Regions from separate parts of the Nonomuraea sp. NPDC059023 genome, predicted to be linked through region 1. Evidence: riboswitches for the same ligand, from Rfam matches in the RefSeq annotation. Region 1 holds a riboswitch; each other region holds the start of a gene.
What was found. Region 1 has a riboswitch for cyclic di-AMP ahead of ACFWYW_RS33625 (C40 family peptidase). Riboswitches for the same ligand answer to the same signal wherever they lie in the genome.

Region 1 (5,029 bases):
TGCACGCCGACGACACGAAACTGGTCGTAGAGGTCGTCTCTCCCAGCAGCGTCCACGACGACTATGTCATCAAGCCCAAGGCCTACGCGGCCGCGAAGGTTCCCGCCTTTCTCCGCATTGACCCGGCCAAGTCGACGGCCAGCCTGTTCACCCGCCCATCCGCCGACGGCTACACCGTGTTCGTCGAAGTCACCATGGGCGCGCCACTCGCCATGCCCGACCCATGGAACCTCATCCTCGACACGGCCAGACTCAACGACGCCGAGACTTCCGGCTGATCGACAATGACGCCATGAAGAACTTCGTGCTCGACCAGCCGATCGCCCAATACATCCACGAACACACCACCCGTCCCGATCCGCTCCTCGAGCAACTCGCCATCGAGACCCGCGCGGCCACCGGCGACCAGGCCAGCATGCAGATCTCCGCTTCCCAGGGCCGCCTGCTCACCATGCTCGCCCAGCTCGTCGACCCATCGGTGGCGGTCGAGGTGGGTACGTTCACCGGCTACTCCTCGCTCTGCCTCGCCCGTGGCCTGTCCGGCGGGCACCTCTACTGCTACGACGTGAGCGAGGAGTGGACCGCGATCGCCAAACGCTACTGGGAGGACGCGGGCGTCTCCGACCGCATCACCCTGACCCTCGGCCCCGCCACCGAAACCCTGCCCACCCTCCAGCGCTCCGTTGACCTGGCCTTCATCGACGCCGACAAGCCCGGCTACCCCGCCTACTACGAACTGCTCATGGAACGCCTGCGGCCCGGCGGACTGATCATGGTGGACAACACCCTGTGGACCGGTTACGTGGCCGACCCGTCGAGAAACGACGAGACCACAGTGGCGATCCGCGAGTTCAACGACATGGTGATGCAGGATCCCCGCGTGACCACGACCATCCTCCCGATCTCCGACGGCCTCACCCTGATCCGCAAGAACTGATCGGTTCCCGCCTTGTCAACGCCTGTCCATCCGGGTTCCTCCGGCCAGCCCACCAGGCGTAGCCGACCGCGCTGGACGTACGGGTGCTGCCCCACGGGTGCGGGGCAGCATGGGCGTTAGCTGATCTTGTGGATCCAGCTGTGGGGGTCGGGGCGGGTGCCGTACTGGATGCCGACGAGTTCGTCGCGGATGCGCATCGTGACCGGGCCCGGGGTGCCGTCGCCCACGGTCCAGGCGCGGTCGGCGCCCTTGACCGAGCCGACCGGCGTCACCACGGCGGCGGTGCCGCAGGCGAAGACCTCGGTCAGTTCGCCCGACTCGCAGCCGGACTGCCACTCCTCGATCGACAGGCGGCCCTCTTCGGCCTTCAGGCCGAGGTCGCCGGCGAGCCTCAGGATGGATTCGCGGGTGATGCCGGGCAGGAGCGTGCCGGTGAGGGCGGGGGTGAGGAGGCGGTCGCCGTACACGAAGAAGAGGTTCATGCCGCCCATCTCCTCCACGTACCGGTGCTCGTGGGAGTCGAGCCAGACGACCTGGTCGCAGCCCTGGGCGACGGCCTCGCGTTGGGCGACGAAGGCTCCGGCGTAGTTGCCGCCGCACTTGGCGGCGCCGGTGCCGCCGGGGGCGGCGCGGGTGTACTCGGTCGAGAGCCACACGGAGACGGGCTTGACGCCGCCGCTGAAGTACGAGGCGGCGGGTGAGGCGATGACCATGAAACGGTAGTTCTCTGACGGGTAGTTGACGCCGAGGCCGACCTGGGTGGCGATGATGAACGGGCGCAGGTAGAGGCTGTGGCCGTCGGTCGTGGGGACCCAGTCGCGGTCGGCCTGGACGAGGAGTTCGAGCGCCTCCACGAAGGTGTCTTCCGGCAGTTCCGGCATGGCCATGCGCGCGCAGGAGTGGTTGAAGCGGGCGGCGTTGGCGTAGGGGCGGAAGGTGACGATGGAGCCGTTCGCGTGCCGGTAGGCCTTGAGGCCCTCGAAGAGTTCCTGCGCGTAGTGGAAGACGGAGGTCGCGGGGTCGAGCGTGAGCGGTCCGTACGGCGTGAGGCGGGCGTCGTGCCAGCCGGTGCCCTCGGTGTAGTCGATCGAGACCATGTGGTCGGTGAAGGCCTTCCCGAACCCGGGGCTCGCCAGTACCGCCTCGCGCTCTGCCGCGGTGCGAGCGTGGTCGGATAGCTGCACGTCGAAGCTGAGCTTCTGAGAGGTGGTCATGACGGAGATCCTTCTCTTTCTCTGAGGACTACCCTGCATCCATTCTGCGCCGGATCGGGTAGAGGGAACTTACTGCATCTAAAAGGACGACCGTTAGGGCGCAACGAAAACGCCCGGAGGCTCTCGCGAGCCACCGGGCGTGGGTGGTCAGGCGGCCGCGAGTGCGCTGGGGGCGCCTGGGCCGCTTGTCAGGTCGGTACCGGGTGTTCACGAGCTGCGGGTTCGCGCGCTGCCCGCCGTACCTCCGCAGACTTGTGGTGAGGCCCCGATGGTGGGGGATCTCACGTTCTGCGGTACGGCGGGCCGCTCGTGGGCCGGTGGCCTGCGGCGTCAGGCGCCGCCGGATACTCGGGCGGCGATGTCGTCGCCGATGTCCCTGGTGGTGCGGGCGGCGGTGTGCGAGAGGCGCTCGACGATGTCGTCGGCGACGGCCCGCTCGACGCGGGCGGCCTCGGCGGCCAGCCCGAGGTGGTCCAGGAGCATGGCGACCGAGAGGATGGTGGCGGTCGGGTCGGCCTTGCTCTGCCCGGCGATGTCGGGCGCGCTGCCGTGGACCGGCTCGAACATGCTCGGCGCGGCGCCTTCGGGGTTGATGTTGCCGCTGGCCGCGAGGCCGATGCCACCGGCCACCGCGGCGCCGAGGTCGGTGATGATGTCGCCGAACAGGTTGTCGGTGACGATCACGTCGAAGCGCTCGGGCTGGTTGACGAAGAACATCGTGGCCGCGTCGATGTGCACGTAGTCGGTGGTGACCTCGGGGTACTCCCCGGCCACGCGGTCGAAGGTGCGCTGCCACAGGTCACCGGCGAAGGTGAGCACGTTGGTCTTGTGGACCAGCGTGAGCTTCCTGCGCGGGCGGCTCTGCGCCTTGGCGAAGGCGTAGCGGACGACGCGTTCGACGCCGTAGGCGGTGTTGATGGACTCCTGCGTGGCCACCTCGTACGGCGTGCCCTTGCGCATGGCCCCGCCGGTGCCGGCGTAGAGCGACTCGGTGCCCTCACGGACGACGACGATGTCGATGTTCTCGGCCGGTGTGTCGGCCAGCGGCGTCGCGACGCCGGGCAGGAGCTTGACCGGGCGCAGGTTGACGTAGTGGTCGAAGTCGAAGCGGATGCGCAGGAGCAGGTCGCGCTCCAGCAGGCCGGGCGGCACCTTGCGGGGATCGCCGACGGCGCCGAGCAGGATCGCGTCGTAGCCGCGCAGCTCCTGCAGCACGGAGTCGGGCAGGACCTCGCCGGTCCTGGCGTAGCGGTCCGCGCCGAGGTCGTACTCGGTGATGTCGAACTTGGGACCGACCGCCCCGAGAACCTTGAGGCCCTCGGTCACGACCTCGGTACCGATGCCGTCTCCGGGGATGACGGCCAGGCGAATGCTACGCGACTCCATGGGCGGTACCTTACCGGTTCGTCTCGCCTGCCGAGCAACCCATCTCATTTCTCGGACACTGCATTTTGCCCGATTTGCAAGCTTTTGACTGTTTCGTTAGAGTCCCACCAGCCTAATCCGCACACCGTAGTGCGGAGCCGGGGACCCACCTCCCCCATTGGGGCGAATCGGCGTTTACCACGTCGTAGGGCGACTTCCAGGCCCGAGCCCGACAGCTAACCCGGTAGGCCGTGTGGAAGGACATTCCCCTGTCTCGCATCATCGCGACCGCTGTGCTCTTCACCGTCACCGGTGTCACCGCGGCCACCCTCGCATCCCCCGCCACCGCATCCCCCGTATCCCCCGCATCCCCCGCATCCCCCGCTTCTCCCGTCAACACCGTCGACCCCTATGACGTCACGCTGACCAGCCAGGGCCTCAAGGAGATCCAGGAGCAGCGGACCCCCGAACCCGGCTGGCAGAAGGCCCTGGCCTACGCCATGGACAAGCGCGGCACCCCGTACGTCTGGGGCGGCACCACCAAACGCGGCTACGACTGCTCCGGCCTCATGCTCCGCGCCTACGAAAGCGCGGGCATCGAACTGCCCCGAACCGCCGCCCAGCAGTACTCGGCGTTCTCCAGAAAGATCAGCTGGAAGAACCTGAAGCCCGGTGACCTGGTCTTCTTCTCGGGGCTGGGGCATGTGGGCATGATCTCCCGGCCTGGGCACATGGTGCATTCGCCGCGTACCGGTGATGTGGTCAAGGAGGAAAAGCTGAGCGCCTGGCGCCGGCGCGCCTTCGTGGGCGCCGTGCGTCCGGATCCGGCGGGCGTCAAACTCACCACCCGGCTCGAAAAACTCCGCCAAGCGCCCGCACCCGTCATGCCCACCGCGACGCTGTGACGCGCGTCGTCTCCTGATCGTCGTCTGACAACGCCGATTCCACCGGCCCGTCGCGGCGGGCTCTGTCGTGGTTCCTCCCGTGCGTGGCTTCTCTCTCACGCACGGGAGGATCCACGCACGGGAGAGACCACGGTCTCTGTCGCGCGGGCCCTGTCGCGGCCCACCCCCGGACACGGTCGTCCAGCGGGGATGGCCGGCCGCCGCAACGAGCGCACTTACCGGCGGTACCCCGCTGATCTCAGCCCATACGGGTGGAGAAGATCAGGTCCCACGCGCGGCCCCTCGCATGGGCGACAGCGCCCAGCAACACGCCGCTGTCACCCAGAGCGCTGGCCACGATCGTGGGCCGCAGCGGCCCCAGTTCGCCGATTCGGCGTTGGATGGCGTCGCCCAGCAGTTCGAGGTTGTGTCCTACGCCGCCGGAGAGCACGATCACCTCCGGGTCCAGGACGGCGGCCACCGCCACGAGCAACCCGCCGATCCGCCGGCCCTCCGCCGCCACGACCGACAGCGCTGCCTGATCACCCCGTTCCGCGGCGGCGAAGATCTCCTTGGCCGTTCCCAGGGACAGTCCGGCGGCCCGCGCCGCCCGCACCACCCCCGGAGCC
Region 2 (5,029 bases), on a different contig from region 1:
TGCCGATCGCCGGCGACCTGCCCGGTGACCGGTGCGACCAGACCGCCGCGCTCTCGGCGGCGGTGCTGGCGCTCAGCCGGCGCATGGCCGACCTCGCGGGAAAGGGTGTGCTGCAGGAGACGCTGGTGTCGGCCAGCGCCGGGTTCGCCGCCCTTTACGCCGCGGGACCCACCATCGTCCTCACCGTCGTGGCCGAGCCGGGCGCCAATCTCGGCCTGCTGCGGCTGGAGGGGCGCAAGACGGCGGCCGCGCTGGCCGCCATCGCATCGCGACAGCGGTGAACACACACAAGGAGGTACGCATGGCCGGCATCGACGTCTCCCTCAAGGAGATGATGGCCATCGACGGCGCCGTCGGCGCGGCGGTGGTCGATCACGGCAGCGGGATGGCGCTGGGCGCCCTCGGCGGTTCCAAGGACCTCGACCTGCAGGTCGCGGCGGCGGGCAACACCGAGGTGGTCAAGGCGAAGATGCGCACGATGGACTCGCTCGGCCTCAAGGACACCATCGAGGACATCCTCATCACGCTCGGCACCCAGTACCACATCATCCGGCCGATGGCCGGGCGCGGCGGCAAGGGGCTGTTCCTCTACCTGGCGCTCGACCGCGGCCGGGCCAACCTGGCGATGGCCCGCCACCACCTGCGCAACGTGGAGGAGAAGCTGGAGGTCTGAGGGCGTCGCGCGGCCGCCGTGGGGGAACGGCCGCGCGACGCGGGTCACCCGGCCGTGTGTTTCGTGATCTCTTCCACGAACCGCGACCAGAGTGGCTTGGGCAGATCGTGCCCCATTCCGGGGAACGTGACCAGTCTTGCGCGCGGAATTGCCGCAGCGGTTGCGTGGCCGGCGGCGACCGGAATGAGCGCGTCGTCCTCTCCGTGCAGGACAAGCGTGGGTACGGCCAGCCGGGCCAGCCTTTCGGTCCGGTCACCGGAGGCCAGAATGGCGGCCAATTGCCGGGCCGTTCCCGCCGGGTCGTGCGCCCGGTCATAGGCGAGCCCGGCCAGCAGGGCGACCCGCTCGGTGTCCAGGTCGTAGCCGGGCGAGCCGATCACCGCCCAGGTCCGCTGGGCCAACGCGATCGCGGCCGCGCGGTCGGGCGGCGGGGCCGACATCAGGGTCGCGCTCGCCTCCGGCGTGGGCGGCGCGACCTGCGGTCCGGGCGTGGACATGATCGAGGTCAGCGTGCGTACCCGCCCAGGATGGTCGAGCGCGAGCTGCTGGGCGACCATGCCGCCCATCGACGCGCCGACGACGTGCGCGGCGGGCCAGCCGAGCGCGTCGATCAGCCCGGCCGCGTCCCGCGCCATGTCCGCCAGCAGGTACGGCGAAGCGGGCGATCCGAATTCCGGAACGCCCGCCTCGTGAAGATGCGTGGATTCACCGGCGTCGCGGTTGTCGAACCGGACGACATAGTGACCCTGCTCGGCGAGGAGCTCACAGAACTCCTCGTCCCAGTGGATGAGCTGGGCGCCGAGCCCCATGATGAGCAGCAGTGGCCGTGCTTGTGGCGAGCCGAAGCTGTCGTAGACGATCTCGATGCCGTTGACGGCCGCGCGCTGGGTCATGGGAAACAGAATCACATTCTGTTCCCCATGAGTAAAGAGGTCAGCGGTCGAACGCCTTGCGGATGCGGCCGCGGGCCAGGAACATGCCGCCGCTCAGGAGGGCCAGGGCGCTGATGAGGGCGAGGCCGCCCACACCGTTCGACTCGGTCTCGCGGGTGGTGACCGCCGCGGCCAGCTCGGCCTGCGGCGCCTTCTCCCGCTCGGAGGCCTGTGCGGAGGTCTGCTCGGGGGCCTTCTCAGGAGCCTGCTCGGGAGCCTTCTTGGCGACCTGCGCGGGAGCGGCCGGGGTCTCGGGCCTCTCGTCCTTCTTCTCGGTCTTCTCCTCCGCGGTCACGACCGGGGGCGTGGCCGGCTTGGCGTCCTTGCGGGACCAGGCGCCGGTGGAGAAGGCGACGGGGTGGTTCTTCTTGCCCACGCCGGGGCCCCACTTGGTGATGACGTACTCGATCTTGATGTGGCCCTGGCCGCCGACGCCGTCGACGGTCAGCGAGCTGGAGTTGAACTTGCCGCCGGTCAGCGAGGCGAAGGTCTTGGCGTCGAGGTCGAGCATGATGCCCCTGTTCGAGGGGACCCCGGGGCCGCGGTCGCCGACGAAGAACGGCTCCTTCTTGCCCTTGTAGATGACGTAGCCCTCGGTCAGGAGGGGCCAGCTCGGGCTGGCGGCCAGGCCCTTCTGCATGGGCTTGCCGGAGGCGGGAAGACCGGTGTCGCCGTTGCGGCCGGAGGCGTCGTCCCAGTAGTAGGAGGCGGTGGTGGAGCCCTTGAGAAGGGGCTTCTTCTCGGAGAAGTCATCCGCGTGTGCGGTTGCGCCGGTGCTGAGGGTGACCGCGCCGATGACGGCGACGGAGGCGAGCATGGTGAAAGAACGCATGCCAAAGCGGGAAGACATGAAGAAGAGAAGTCCTTTGTGCGGGGACAGGGGAAATGCGCTCGTCAAAGGGGCGTAGCCGGGCACAAAGCCGAACGGACGCTACGCGAAAGCGCGGGGGGAAAGCCTGGGGAAGGGGCCGCTCAGTAGGCGGCGGGTGAAACTACGCGGAATGGGGGTTCATCGCGGTGGTGCATGAAAAGATCAGTCCTCTCCATCGCGCCTACCGGGTTAGCTGACGGGTTCGGGCGTGGAGATGCCCTACCGACGCGTACGTCGGATTCACCCCAAGGAACATTGGTTCCCCGGTTCCCGTGGGTACGGGATTCGGCGCCAGCCGGCCGCCTCTTCCTGGTGAAGGGTCGGGTCGCCAACTGGTAACGCTTAGGACTGTAAGTGCCAAAGACGGCAAAAGCAAAACAATCGCCATGAAACGGGCGAAGATCTACCTAAGAAGGTCAAGAAAAAGGGGGGTACGGCCAAGCCGTACCCCCTCAGAACGCCGGCTCAGCCGCCGCTCTTGCGCCGGAACGAACGCTTGCTGGCAGCAGGGCCGTGTGCGCCGTGGATCTTTGACTGATCCGTGCCCCTGCCACCCGCACCCGAGTCGGAGTGCTGATTGCGCTTACGCTCCAGGGCCTCCCGGAACTTGCGCTTCATCTCGTCCTCGGGAGTTTCGCTGACTTCCGGCTCCGGTGTTTCCGCCATGAGGACCTCCTGGTGTTGGGGACCACAACAGCTTCGCACGACGGCCGACCTGACGCGAAACCGGGCACCGCGTCAGCCCAGCCTGGCCAGCTCCTCCGCGGTGAGCTCCAGGTCGGCGGCGGCCAGCGAGTCGAGGATCGTCGCCGGGCGGCTGGAGCCGGGGATCGGGATCATCACCGGGCTCCTGGCCAGCTCCCACGCCAGGCAGACCCGCTGCGGCGAGACCCCGCGCTCGGCGGCGACCTCCCCGAAGGCGGCGTGGCGGCGGCCGAGGCGGCCGACGTGGTTCATGCCCCCCAGCGGCTCCCACGGCAGGAACGCCACGCCGATCTCCTCGCAGACGTCCACCTCCGGCTCACTGCCCCGGAAGCTCGGCGAGTACTGGTTCTGCACGCTCACCAGCCGCCCGCCGAGGATCTCGTTGGCCTGCCTGATCTGGACCGGGTTGGCGTTGGAGATCCCGGCCATCCGGATCTTCCCGGCGTCGAGCAGGTCCACGAGCGTGCCGATCGACTCCTCGTACGGCACCGCCGGGTCCGGCCGGTGATGCTGGTAAAGCCCGATCGACTCGACGCCCAGCGCCTTGAGCGAGCGGTCGCAGGCCTGCTTCAGGTATTCAGGCCGGCCGTCCACGTCCCAGCGCCCGCGCGGCCGGGTGTGCCCGCCCTTGGTGGCCACCAGCACCGCGTCCTTGTCGCCGCCCCAGCTCGCCAGCGCCTTGGCCACGATGCGCTCGTTGTGCCCGACCTCGGCCTCCGTCGGCGTGTAGGCGTCGGCGGTGTCGATCAGCGTGATCCCGGCGTCCAGGGCCGCGTGGATGGTCCTGATCGACTGCTCCTCGTCGGGCATGTGGCCCTCCACCGACATCGGCATCGCGCCGAGCCCGATGGCGCTCACACTCATCTGACCGATCAGTCGTGTCTGCATGCGTCCATGGTCATACATTCCGGCCGCTGAGTCGCCGTGGTCACCGTGAACAGGCCGACCTTCTCCCGCCTGCTGACGACGTCGGCGTACCCGGCCTCGACGGCCCAGGTGTGCAGCTGCTCGGCCGAGCGGCACTTCATCACCCACAGCCGCCCGTCGCGGTTGGGCAGCACGTTGGCGATGAACTCCAGCTGCGGGTGGCGGGTCTGCGTGGTGAAGATCAGTACGCCGTCGTGGGCGAGCAGGTCGCGCAGCCTGGCCAGGGACTTCCTGATCGTCTCGTCGTCCAGGATCAGCTCGTACAGCCCGCTGACCACGATGATGTCGGCCGGCCGGTCCAGCGGCTCGGGGTCGAAGGCGTCGCCGCGCTCGTAGCGGACGTTCGCCAGGCCGCGTTCCTTGGCCAGTTCCCTGCCCAGGCGCAGGCCGTCGGCGGCCAGGTCACGGCAGACCACTTCGACCTCGGGCTGCTCCCTGGCGACGTCCTGCAGGTAGCGGCCGGGGCCGGCGGCCACGTCGAGGATCAGCGCGCGGCCCGCCCTGGCGGAGACCTCGTCCCTGATGACCTCCTTGAGCAGGTCTCGGCGGGCGCGGATGGCCCGCCAGCCGACCGAGTTCAGGTAGATCCGGTCGAGGGGCCAGCCGTGGGCCTTGTTGACGTAGACGTAGTCGAGCATGGTGCCGCTGTCGAAGCCGTGGCGGTAGCCGATGCGGATGCCGCGGCTGGTACGGCCGGCGGTGCGCATCAGGAGCCGCATAAGTGCCCACTTCATGAAATTTCACCCTTCGGGAGTGGTCGGGAGCTGTCGGGAGCGCAGGAGGTGATGGGCCGTCTCCAGGTCGGACACGGGCGGCAGGAAACGGACCGTCACCGGGGCGCGGCTCAGGCGGCCGTGCACCGGCAGCACCCGGCCGGTCCCCTCCAGCAGGACCGGGACGATCGGAACGCCGGCCGCCTCG
Region 3 (5,029 bases), on a different contig from region 1:
GTCACCGGCCGCGTAGTACCCCGGCAGGCTCTCCCCCGGCACCGCCCCGGCGAACACCACCGACCGGGTCCGGGCCGCCAGCCGTTCCAGGCGGCGCCGGTCCGGCCCGTCCCCCACCAGCAGCAGCACCGCGTCCGGCACCGCCCGCAACACCCTGGGCCAGGCCTTGATCAGCTGGTCCTGCCCCTTGCGCCGCACCAGCCGGGACACGCACACGACCACCGGCCCCCCGAAGGAGCCCGCGGGCGCCACGCCGGGATGGAAGGCCGCCGTGTCGACGCCGGGCGCCAGCCGTACCAGCTTGGCCGCGGGAACGACCCCGGCGAGCCGCGCGCGCGTGTACTCCCCTAGGTAGGTCACCACGTCGGCGTGCGCGCCGATGCGACGCAGCACGCCGCGCAGGAGCGGCGTGCTCGCCCAGGACGCCTCGTGGCCGTGCGTCAGCATCACCACCCGCCGCGCCCCCGCCGCGCGCAGGCGGGGCGCGAGCAGCCCCAGAGGGGCCGCGGCGCCGAAGACCACGGTGTCGGCGCCGAGGCGGGTCACGAGCCGGGCGGCCCGCCGCGCGACGCCGGGCGTGGGCAGCATGAGCGAGGTGGGGTGCCGGACGATCGGGTACGGCTGCCGCCGGTCGAACTCGGCGCTGCCCGCCCAGGCGGGCGCGTAGACGACGGCCCCGGGTGTGCGCACCGCCAGCCCGTGCACGAACGACTGGATGCCACCCTGACGTGGCGGGAAGTCGTTCGTGACGATGAGGACGCGCCTCACGGCTCCGGGACGCCGTTCAGCAGCGCCCAGGAGCGGGCCATGGCGATGCGCTGCGGCGCGGTGGGGTGGGAGGCGTACAGGACGTACTCGACGGCGTCCGGCGCGAGGTCGGAGATGTTGGTCGTGGCCAGCCGCTTCTGCATGGCCGTGAACGTCGCCGGGTCGCGGGTGAGGTCGAGGGCGTGGGCGTCGGCGCGGGCCTCGACGTGGCGGCTGACGACGTTCTGGGCGGGCCCCGACAGCACGGTGGCCAGGCTCATCAGGCCCATGACGGCGCCCACGGCCAGGGGTTCGGTGATGGCGGTGACGCGGGCGCGCCGCCGTACCAGCGGGAAGAACGCGAACAGCAGGGCGGCGCCGAACGCGGCGCCCAGCGCGCCGATGAGCGTGCCGTTGAGAACGTCGTCGTACTTGGCGTGGCCGAGTTCGTGGGCGACGACGAGTTCGACGTCCCGCTCCGGCGCCTTGAGCAGCGTGTCGTAGACGACGATGCGGCGGGTGGCGCCGAAGCCGGAGACGTAGGCGTTGAGCGCGGTCGTGCGGCGGGAGGCGTCGGCGACGAGCACGTCCTCGACCGGTACGCCGTCGCGCTCGGCCATGGCCAGCAGGCCGGTACGCAACTGGGACGGCGGCATGGGCCGGAAGTCGTTGAACAGCGGCTCGAAGACGACCGGATACACGAACGAGGCGGCGACGGTCAGCGCGGCTGCGCCCACGGCCGCTGGCACCCACCAGCGCCGGAACCTGCGCGCCAGGCCCACCAGTGCCACGATCATGATGGACAGCAGCACGACCCGGACCGCGATGTTCTTCAGCCGGTCGCCGCTCCAGCCCGCCCAGTCCTGCGTGGACAGGCCGAACTCGCGCAGCCGTACCTCGAACCACATTCCGAGCGGCCAGCGCACGACCTCGACCAGCACCGTGAGCAGCAGGACGCCCAGCAGGACCCGCAGCCACCACGGGCCCTTGAGCCGCCCGAGGACTTTCGCGCCGAGCGGCGTGGCGACCAGCAGCCCGGCGAACAGGATCGTGAGCCCGAACGACAGGTACGACGGCACGCTGGTCGCCGCGTCGAACGCCTGCGACCTGGCGATCTCGGCGGCGGAGAAGTCGCGGGCCGGATCGGGGGCGACCTGGGGCGCTCCCGGCGGCAGCGCCCGCCACGGCGTGGTGAACGCGGCGACCGCGACCACGACGGCGCCGAGCACGACGGCGGCGATCCCGGCCTGCCGCCGTATCCGCGCGGGGGCCTTGTCCCGCTGATCGGTCACTCGAGTTCCTCCCGTAGATAGGCGCGCCATCCGGCGACGAGCTCGCCGGACGGCAGGGGCAGGGCCCGTTCCACGCCCAGCCGCCGCGCGTCGCGGTAGAGCCTCACCAGCCTGTCCTCGCCGAAGCGCGCGGCCAGGAAGCGACACGCCAGCCAGGCCTCCTGGTAGGACTGTGCCAGCCGCGCGGCCCCGGGCGCGAACGCGTCAGCCCCGGGCAGTTTCCCGGGCACCCGTCCGGCACGTACCTCGGTGGCGAGTTCGGCCGCCGCCACGGGCACGGCCAGGCCCGCGTCCTTGTAGGCCACGTAGTCGGCGAACCCCTCGTACAGCCAGACCGGCAGCCCGCCGGTGCCGGCGGCGACGTGAGTCAGCTCGTGGGCGAGGACGACGTCGCGTCCGGTGGGGTTGAGTTTGGCGTAGTTCTCCGGGATCACGATGACCCTGCCGTCGTGGGCGATCGCGGCCAGGCCCTCGACCGAGCCCACGCCCGCGGTCCGCGCCGCGTGTGCCGCGTTCTCGGCGAGTTCGACGCTGGGCCGTACCGGCTGCCCGAGGATCGCCGCGACGCGCGCCGCCGCCCGCTCGGCGCGCCGCTGAAGGTCGCCGCGGTCCGCTCCCGCGTCAGGAGCCCGCTCGGGGGCGCAGCCCAGCGCGAAGACCAGGAGGGCCGCGAGCGCGGCGCGACGGCTCACGACCACGGCCCTGATGGTAGCCGGACGCGCGAAGGCCCCGTCCCGGGAGGGGACGGGGCCTTTCGGTCCGGACGACTACAGACCGGGCCGGACGGCTCCCGCGAAGGACGACTTGCGCCATCCGCTGAGCCGCTCGATGCGCACCCGCTTGCCGGAACTCGGCGAGTGGACCATCTTGCCGTTGCCGACGTACATGCCGACGTGGCCTCGACCGCGGAAGAACAGCAGGTCACCCGGCTGCAGAGACTTCCACGAGATCTTCTTCTTGATGCGCGCGTACTGGCTGTGCGTCACGCGGGGGATCTTGACTCCGGCCTTCTTCCAGGCGAACTGGACGAGACCGGAGCAGTCGAAGGCGCCGGGTCCCGTTCCGCCGTAGCGGTACGGGTCGCCGATCTGCGCCCTTGCCGCGGAGACGGCCTTGCGGGCCTTGCTCTTCTGCCGGGCAGTCGTCGACTGCGTCGCCGTCTTGGCCGAGGTGGTGGTCTTGGCCGTGGTCGCCGCCTGGGCCGCCGGGGCATGGAGGGCGAACCCTCCGGCCGTCACGGTCATGGCGAGCGCCGCGCCACCGAGAACAAGACGGGGGTTGTGCAGGGAGGTAGACAGGATTTCTCCTTGGTTCTTCCACGAACGCCTACCGGGTTAGCTGACGGATTCGGGCCTGGAAGTCGCCCTACGGCACGCTGAACGCGCCGATTCACCCCTTGATCCCGGGGGAATGGGATCGGTGGTTCCCCGGCTCCGTGCCTCCTGGCTGCACGGACTCGGCAGGTCGCGGCCCCTTGTCGGACGGGGGCGACCGGCGGATCTCTATGGGTCCTCATCGAGCCCGGACGGGGCCGATGCCGGTTCGCGGCGCCATGGCTTGTTCGCCGCGACGCCAGAACGTACTCCCGGGTTCATGACCCGGCAAAGTCCTGGCAAAGCTGTAAAGATCAGATAAAGGACCCTGTCAGGACGGGAACTCCTGCTGGACAGCGGGGTCCCGTTACTCAAATGTGACCCTCCTCACACTTGGAGCTCCAGGGGTGAGTCAGGTCCCTTCCGCCCCTCCTGTCACACGCGTCACAGCGGTCAGCCGGAAGCCGGTCGGCGTGTGCCGTACCTCTTCGATCTCCTTCAGCCGCGCGGCGTGCTCGCCGCCGAGATAGCGGAAGAGGTACGGCACGCGCCGCGTCCGCCGGATCTCGAACCGGGCGGCGATGGCGTCGAGCATGTCCCCCGCGGGCGAATGATCGACGTGCGCCTCGCGCCAGCGGGTCACCGGGTCGCGCTCGGGCCCGTCGAAGCGGCCGAGCAGGGTTCCGGCGTCGTAGAACCAGGTGGCGGCGGCCTCGTCGGCCCAGTCCCAGGCGAACTCGTCCACCACGAGCAGCCCGCCCGGCTTCAGGAGCGCGGCCGCCCGGTCGAGTGCGGCCCCCAGCGGGTGCATGTGGTGCAGCGACAGTGACAGCACGATGACGTCGAACGGGTCGTCCTCGTAGAGCGTCAGGTCGGCGCGCTTCGCGGGCACGCCCGCCGCGAGCGCCGCGGACGGGTCGAGGTCGATGGCGGTGACGTCGTGGCCGCGCGCGATCAGCGCGCCGGCCAGCGCGCCGTCGCCGCAACCGGCGTCGAGAACGCGGGCGGGAGCCGCGGGCAGCGCGGAGAGAATCCAGGTGTCCATGCCCCGATCGTGCTGCGCGCGAGCCATGCGTACCACTGCGGGTTCGGCATGAAAGGCATAAGCTCCATGCATGCTTGACGTCTGGTCGCTGAAGGTGCTGTCAGAGGTGGGGCGGCTCGGATCGTTCTCGGCGGCGGCCGAGGCGCTGTCCATGACCCAGCCGGCCGTCTCCCGGCAGATCGCCGCGCTGGAGCGCCGGGCGGGGGTGCTGCTGTTCCACCGCCTGCCGCGCGGCGTACGGCCCACCGGCGCCGGGCAGGCCGCGCTGGAGCAGGCCGCGCACGTGCTCGACGGGATCGCGCTGCTGGAGACCCGGCTGGCCGCGCACGCGTCGGGCGAGCGGGGGCGGGTGCGCGTACAGGCCTTCCCGAGCGCCGCCACCGCGTTCGTGCCCGAGTGCTTCCGCGTCTTCGCCGCCCGCCACCCGGCGGTCGAGCTGTCCCTGACCGTCGGCGGCGGCGCGTCCGCCGTCCTCGCCGGAGAGGCCGACCTCGCGCTGGTCACCTCGTGGGACCCCGCGCCCGCCGGCCTGGACCTGGTGCCGCTGCTCGACGACGAACTACTGGTCGCGCTGCCGGAAGGTCACCCGCTGGCGGCCGGGGAGAGCGTGCGGCTGCGCGCTCTGGCCGGGC
Region 4 (5,029 bases), on a different contig from region 1:
GTCGCCGGTCTGCGGCGCGTGCACCATCATGCCGCCGCCGACGTAGATGCCGACGTGGTGCAGGTCGCTGTAGAAGAACACCAGGTCACCGGGGCGCAGCTCCTCGCGGGAGATGCGGGTGCCGGCCGTCCACTGGTCGCCGGTGTAGTGCGGCAGCGAGATGCCGACCCGCTGGTAGGCCGCCATGACCAGGCCCGAGCAGTCGTAGGAGCTGGGACCCTCGGCGCCCCACACGTACGGCTTGAGCTGCTGCGTCAGCGCCCACCTGGCCGCCTCGGCCGCCTTGCCGGAGCCGGCGATCGGCAGGCTGACCCGCACCGCGCGGGTGCCCGGCCGCCCGGCCTCGCCGATGGCCCGCTGGAACAGGTCGCTCTCGACCTTCTTGACCAGCTTGCTGATCTTGTCGCGCCGGGCGTCCAGGTCCTCGACGATCTCGGTGACCTTGTCGATGCGGGTCTTCGCCTCGGACTGCGCCTTCTCGGCCAGTTCCCTGGCGCGGGTGACCTGGTTGACCTCCTCGCCCTGCTGCTGCTCCAGCGCGAAGCTGGTCGCGGCGCGGTCGAGGAAGAGCTCGGGGTCGTCGGAGGCGGCGAAGGCGAGGGCGCGGCTGAAGCCGCCCATCATGTACTCGCTCTGGGCGAGCATGCCCGCCCGCTGGCGCTTGGCGGCGAGATCGGCCTCGCTGGAGGCCAGCGTCTTCTTGGCGGCGTCGACGGCCTTCTGGGCGTCCCTGAGCTTCACACGCTGGCCGTTGAACTGCTCGCTGAGCGTCTCGATCTCCGTGTGGAGCTTCTCGGCCTGCTCCGACAGTTGCTTGAGCGACGGCTTCGGATCGGCGGCGGCGGAACCGAGAGGCGTGACGGTGAACGTCACCGCGGCTACGGCTGCCGTCAGGACGACCAGCCGCTTCTTGATGCCTGGTTCGGGAGGGCGGGCATGCTTGCCCGCGGGCTTCCCCTCACGGTTACGCGTGCGCTTCACCAACCAGCTCCTCTCATGGCCGCCTACCGGGTTAGCTGACGGGTTCGGGCCGGAGCAGCCCTACCGAGCCGTGGCTCGGATTCACCCCGGGATGGCCTGCGGCCACTGGCGGGTCCCCGGCTCCCCAGGGGAGGGGATTAGGCGTGCCGCCGCGCGTAAGAACGCGGGTGACATCGACGCTGGACACTAGTGCACTCCAGGTTCGTGCTCAACCAGAACTGCCAAGTCTGTTGAGGTTTCACAACCGAAGTGTCACGGGGGGATCACGTGCTCCGCCGTACAGGAGCGACTTTATGCGCACTTTGCGGGTGCATGGGACGTACGTGAGGTTCGGCGTCACCGAGGGAGTCATTGCTCGTCACTGGCTATTCGCCTGGTGGTTGAGGGGGCGATGGCTGTTGTCGGGCATGCTCGTCCACTGGGTGAGATGGTTGAGGAAGTAGGCGGGCAAATAGGGGGCAGCCGTAATTGCGTCTGTACTCTGAAGTGCCATGGAACAGGTCGCCGAACGGGCGGTACCCGACATCGAGGTCGTCGTGAGGCGGGCTCGCACGCCGGATGTCCGGACGATCAGGCGCCTGGTCGACACTTATGCCGGAGCCGGGCCGCGCCTGCTGGAAAAAGCCACGGTCACTCTTTACGAGGACGTCCAGGAGTTCTGGGTGGCTGAGCGTGGCGGGCAGGTCGTCGGATGCGGTGCCCTGCACGTGTTGTGGGAGGACCTCGCCGAGATTCGCACCGTGGCCGTCGATCCCGACGCCCGCGGTCTCGGAGTTGGGGGCCAAATCGTTACCGCTTTGATCGGAACGGCCCGCGAACTCGGGCTGCGGCGGGTGTTCTGCCTGACATTCGCGGTAGATTTCTTCGCCGCGCATGGGTTCCGCCCGATCCAGGGCACGCCGGTATCTCCCGAGGTCTACGCCGAGCTGCTCGCCTCCTATGACGAGGGCGTAGCCGAGTTCCTCGACTTGGAGCACGTCAAGCCCAACACCCTGGGCAACACCAGGATGCTGCTCCACCTGCCGTCGTTTGACTCGGACCTCGACCAAAGGGAAAGGTGATTGTAGATACCTATGTCGATACGTTGGGCAGCGAAGGCATGTGTCCTGACATGTGCCACATGCACACTCGAAGCGAGGTGACACGGTGAGCACCGGACAGCCGCCGTATCCACAGGACGACCCCGGCGACAACTCCGGGACTCCCGAATACGGACAGCACAACGCGGGCCACGCACAGGGCGAGCCCGACCCGGACGTGACCGTTGTGGGTTACCGCCAAGACGGCGACCCCTACGGCCAGCAGGGATACGGACAGCAGTCCGGCTCCCAGCCGGGTTACGGTCAGCAGCCCCAGTACGGCCAGCAGCAGGGATACGGTCAGCAGCAGCCCCAGTACGGCCAGCAGCCCGGCTCGCAGCCGGGTTACGGCCAGCAGCCTGGCTACGGCCAGCAGGCCCAGCAGCAGCCCGAGTACGGCCAGCAGCCGGGTTACGGTCAGCAGCAGCCCGGCTACGGCCAGCAGCCCGGTTACGGCCAGCAGGCCCAGTCGCAACCCGGCTACGGCCAGCAGCAGCCCGAGTACGGCCAGCAGCCCGGCTCCCAGCCGGGTTACGGCCAGCCTGGCTACGGTCAGCAGCAGCCTCAGTACGGCCAGCAGCCCGGCTCGCAGCCGGGTTACGGCCAGCAGCCTGGCTACGGCCAGCAGGCCCCGTCCGGGCAGCAGTACGCCCAGCCGGGCTACGGCCAGCAGCCGGGTTACGGCCAGCAGCAGCCCGGATACGGTCAGCAGCAGCAGCCGCAGGGCTACGGCCAGCAGGGCTTCCAGCCCGGCTACGGCAAGCCCTACGGTCAGCCGGTGGGCGTCCAGCCGCCCGGCGCGCCCGCGCCGCTGGCCGAGTGGTGGCAGCGGCTGGTAGCCCGAATCATCGACGGTGTGCTCTTCGGCATCGTCTACTGGGTGATCACGCTGATCATGGCCGGCCTGTTCCTGGCGACCTACAGCTCGCTCGACGGTTCCAGCTCGGGCTTCTTCGGCTCAGTGGTCATCGGGCTCATCTCGGGTGTGCTGGTCGGGGCGATCTACATCGCCTACGAGCTGATCATGACCAAGATGAACGGGCAGACGCTCGGCAAGATCGTCATGGGCATCAAGATCGTCCCGGCCGGCGGCACCATGCCGCACGGCGGGCTGTCCACCGACATCGCGATGAAGCGGGCCGGCGTGACGTGGGGCGGATACCTGATCTCGGGCATCCCGTTCCTCGGCTGGCTCGGCTACATCTTCGTCGCGCTGAACGGCGCCTCGCAGCTGTGGGACAAGCCGCTGCAGCAGACGTTCGCCGACAAGGTCGCGCGTACCGTGGTGGTCAAGATCAAGTAGTGGTCGGGTCATGGATTCAGGGGTCACCGCCCGGTGGCCCCTGTTTCATGTGGCGCCGTGCCGTACCAGAATGAGGGGACAGCCGATCTAAAGGCCGTCGAGAGGTTGAGGCTATGGCCGCGCCCGCCCAACGCGCAGTGACCGCCGAATGGTGGGAGCGTCTGGTCGCGCGCCTCATTGAGGCCTTGGTCTTCGGCGTGTTCTATTACATTCTGTTCATCGGGCTGTGGACACTCTTCCGGTCTGTAGGGCTGCTTGAGGTCTTCGAGGGTCGCTGGCCCGAGGTCATCGCCTGGTTCGGCGCGGGCCTTGTCTATACGGTCTACGACTGGGTGTCGCATTCCGCGGGCGGCCGTACCTTCGGGCAGGCGATCATGCGGATTCGCGTCGTTCCTGCGGACGGCGCCGTTGTCACCTCCCATGGGCTGCTGAAACGTTCGCTGCTGTATCCGGGACCGACCATGTTGATGGGCATTCCGGTGCTCGATCTGGGGGCCGCGGTGGTCGCCTTCGGCGTGGGGATGCTCATCCTCATCGACCGTCCCCAGCTGCGCGGTCCCCATGACCGGCTGGCGGGAACGCGGGTGGTCAAAGACCTGCGCGAGCCGGGGCGGGCGGGATAGCCCAAAAATTTCCCTTGATCCGGTAAGGAGCCTGGAGAGACTGGCATTAGGCTGTCAGTCGCCCAGGTCACCCCTTGTCGGCGACCTGTCTCACCGGTGGCATCCGCGTGGCGCTATGGTCGGGCGTCGGCGGTTGTCCGCCACACGGCCCCCACGCGCGGCGCCGCGCCCGAGGCGTTCAGCCGGCTCCTGGGAAATCTGCCGCCGTGGAAACCCCGATCGGCGCGCGGGCCGAGGACGAATGGAAGGCCTTACGGAAGCATTGGCGGGCGCCGTGACACCGGCTGGAGTCACCGGTTCCTTCGACTTTGGCGTGCGCTGAAGGCGTCCCGCGACCCTCACCGGCCGGCGGCCAAACCGCCAGGATCGGGTCGAGAACCACAACTGATCCGCGAGTCAGCCGAATCCGTGTCTCGCTGAATTGTCTTAGCGCCTTTCCGGGTATATGTTTGGGCAGGCGAATGAAACAATGCTCCGGGAAAGGATTGCGTAGATGGCCAAGCAGATCCAGGAGATTCTCATCGATGACCTCGATGGGGGCGAGGCCAATGAGACGGTCAGCTTCGCTATTGACGGCGCTTCGTATGAGATTGACCTCAGTGACGTTAACGCCAAGAAGCTGAGGGATGCGCTCTCGCCTTTCGTGCAGCACGCTCGGCGCGGCGGTGCCGTCTCCACGCGTCGTCGGGGTCGTGGCGGGCAGCGCGCGATGACCCGCGAGAAGAGCTCCGAGATCAGGCAGTGGGCCAAGGCTCACGGCCTGCCCGTCAGCGAGCGCGGCCGAATCGCCTCCACCGTGGTGGAGAAGTACGAAGCCGCGCACTAACCGCTGTCGCGATCGACCATGCGCTTATGACAGTTGCCTAGAACCCCGGCGACTGCCATAAGCGCATGATCGTTTTTTAGGGCGGTCTTTGTCCTGGTTTGCGCGTCTCGCATCGTGGACCTGGGGGCCCATTGTGCCGCATTTGGTACCCGGGATTCCTGACGATTTCGCTCCGCCGTACCGTGCGAGTACTCACTCCCCGCAGCCGGATTTGCCG

Region 2: another riboswitch for cyclic di-AMP. It lies ahead of ACFWYW_RS16215 (hypothetical protein); the one in region 1 lies ahead of ACFWYW_RS33625 (C40 family peptidase).
Region 3: another riboswitch for cyclic di-AMP. It lies ahead of ACFWYW_RS07385 (C40 family peptidase); the one in region 1 lies ahead of ACFWYW_RS33625 (C40 family peptidase).
Region 4: another riboswitch for cyclic di-AMP. It lies ahead of ACFWYW_RS49120 (NlpC/P60 family protein); the one in region 1 lies ahead of ACFWYW_RS33625 (C40 family peptidase).

The regions. Positions count from the first base shown of each region.
Region 1 is NZ_JBHYIO010000023.1:6,611-11,639, reverse strand. Features, by position in the region: gene ACFWYW_RS33645 (Uma2 family endonuclease) at 1-278, shown strand, start outside; gene ACFWYW_RS33640 (O-methyltransferase) at 293-937, shown strand; gene ACFWYW_RS33635 (branched-chain amino acid aminotransferase) at 1,054-2,151, opposite strand; gene ACFWYW_RS33630 (3-isopropylmalate dehydrogenase) at 2,482-3,537, opposite strand; cyclic di-AMP (ydaO/yuaA leader) riboswitch at 3,637-3,782, shown strand; gene ACFWYW_RS33625 (C40 family peptidase) at 3,810-4,421, shown strand; gene ACFWYW_RS33620 (ROK family protein) at 4,660-5,029, opposite strand, start outside.
Region 2 is NZ_JBHYIO010000008.1:132,448-137,476, reverse strand. Features, by position in the region: gene ACFWYW_RS16230 (roadblock/LC7 domain-containing protein) at 1-281, shown strand, start outside; gene ACFWYW_RS16225 (hypothetical protein) at 302-673, shown strand; gene ACFWYW_RS16220 (alpha/beta fold hydrolase) at 718-1,566, opposite strand; gene ACFWYW_RS16215 (hypothetical protein) at 1,607-2,455, opposite strand; cyclic di-AMP (ydaO/yuaA leader) riboswitch at 2,640-2,777, opposite strand; gene ACFWYW_RS16210 (DUF5302 domain-containing protein) at 2,942-3,142, opposite strand; gene ACFWYW_RS16205 (aldo/keto reductase) at 3,215-4,069, opposite strand; gene ACFWYW_RS16200 (class I SAM-dependent methyltransferase family protein) at 4,054-4,842, opposite strand; gene ACFWYW_RS16195 (lysophospholipid acyltransferase family protein) at 4,849-5,029, opposite strand, start outside.
Region 3 is NZ_JBHYIO010000003.1:308,667-313,695, forward strand. Features, by position in the region: gene ACFWYW_RS07370 (glycosyltransferase family 4 protein) at 1-768, opposite strand, end outside; gene ACFWYW_RS07375 (M48 family metallopeptidase) at 765-2,039, opposite strand; gene ACFWYW_RS07380 (hypothetical protein) at 2,036-2,737, opposite strand; gene ACFWYW_RS07385 (C40 family peptidase) at 2,807-3,283, opposite strand; cyclic di-AMP (ydaO/yuaA leader) riboswitch at 3,348-3,511, opposite strand; gene ACFWYW_RS07390 (class I SAM-dependent methyltransferase) at 3,765-4,397, opposite strand; gene ACFWYW_RS07395 (LysR family transcriptional regulator) at 4,468-5,029, shown strand, end outside.
Region 4 is NZ_JBHYIO010000044.1:82,842-87,870, forward strand. Features, by position in the region: gene ACFWYW_RS49120 (NlpC/P60 family protein) at 1-981, opposite strand, end outside; cyclic di-AMP (ydaO/yuaA leader) riboswitch at 987-1,135, opposite strand; gene ACFWYW_RS49125 (amino-acid N-acetyltransferase) at 1,473-2,042, shown strand; gene ACFWYW_RS49130 (RDD family protein) at 2,128-3,363, shown strand; gene ACFWYW_RS49135 (RDD family protein) at 3,477-3,986, shown strand; gene ACFWYW_RS49140 (Lsr2 family protein) at 4,480-4,812, shown strand.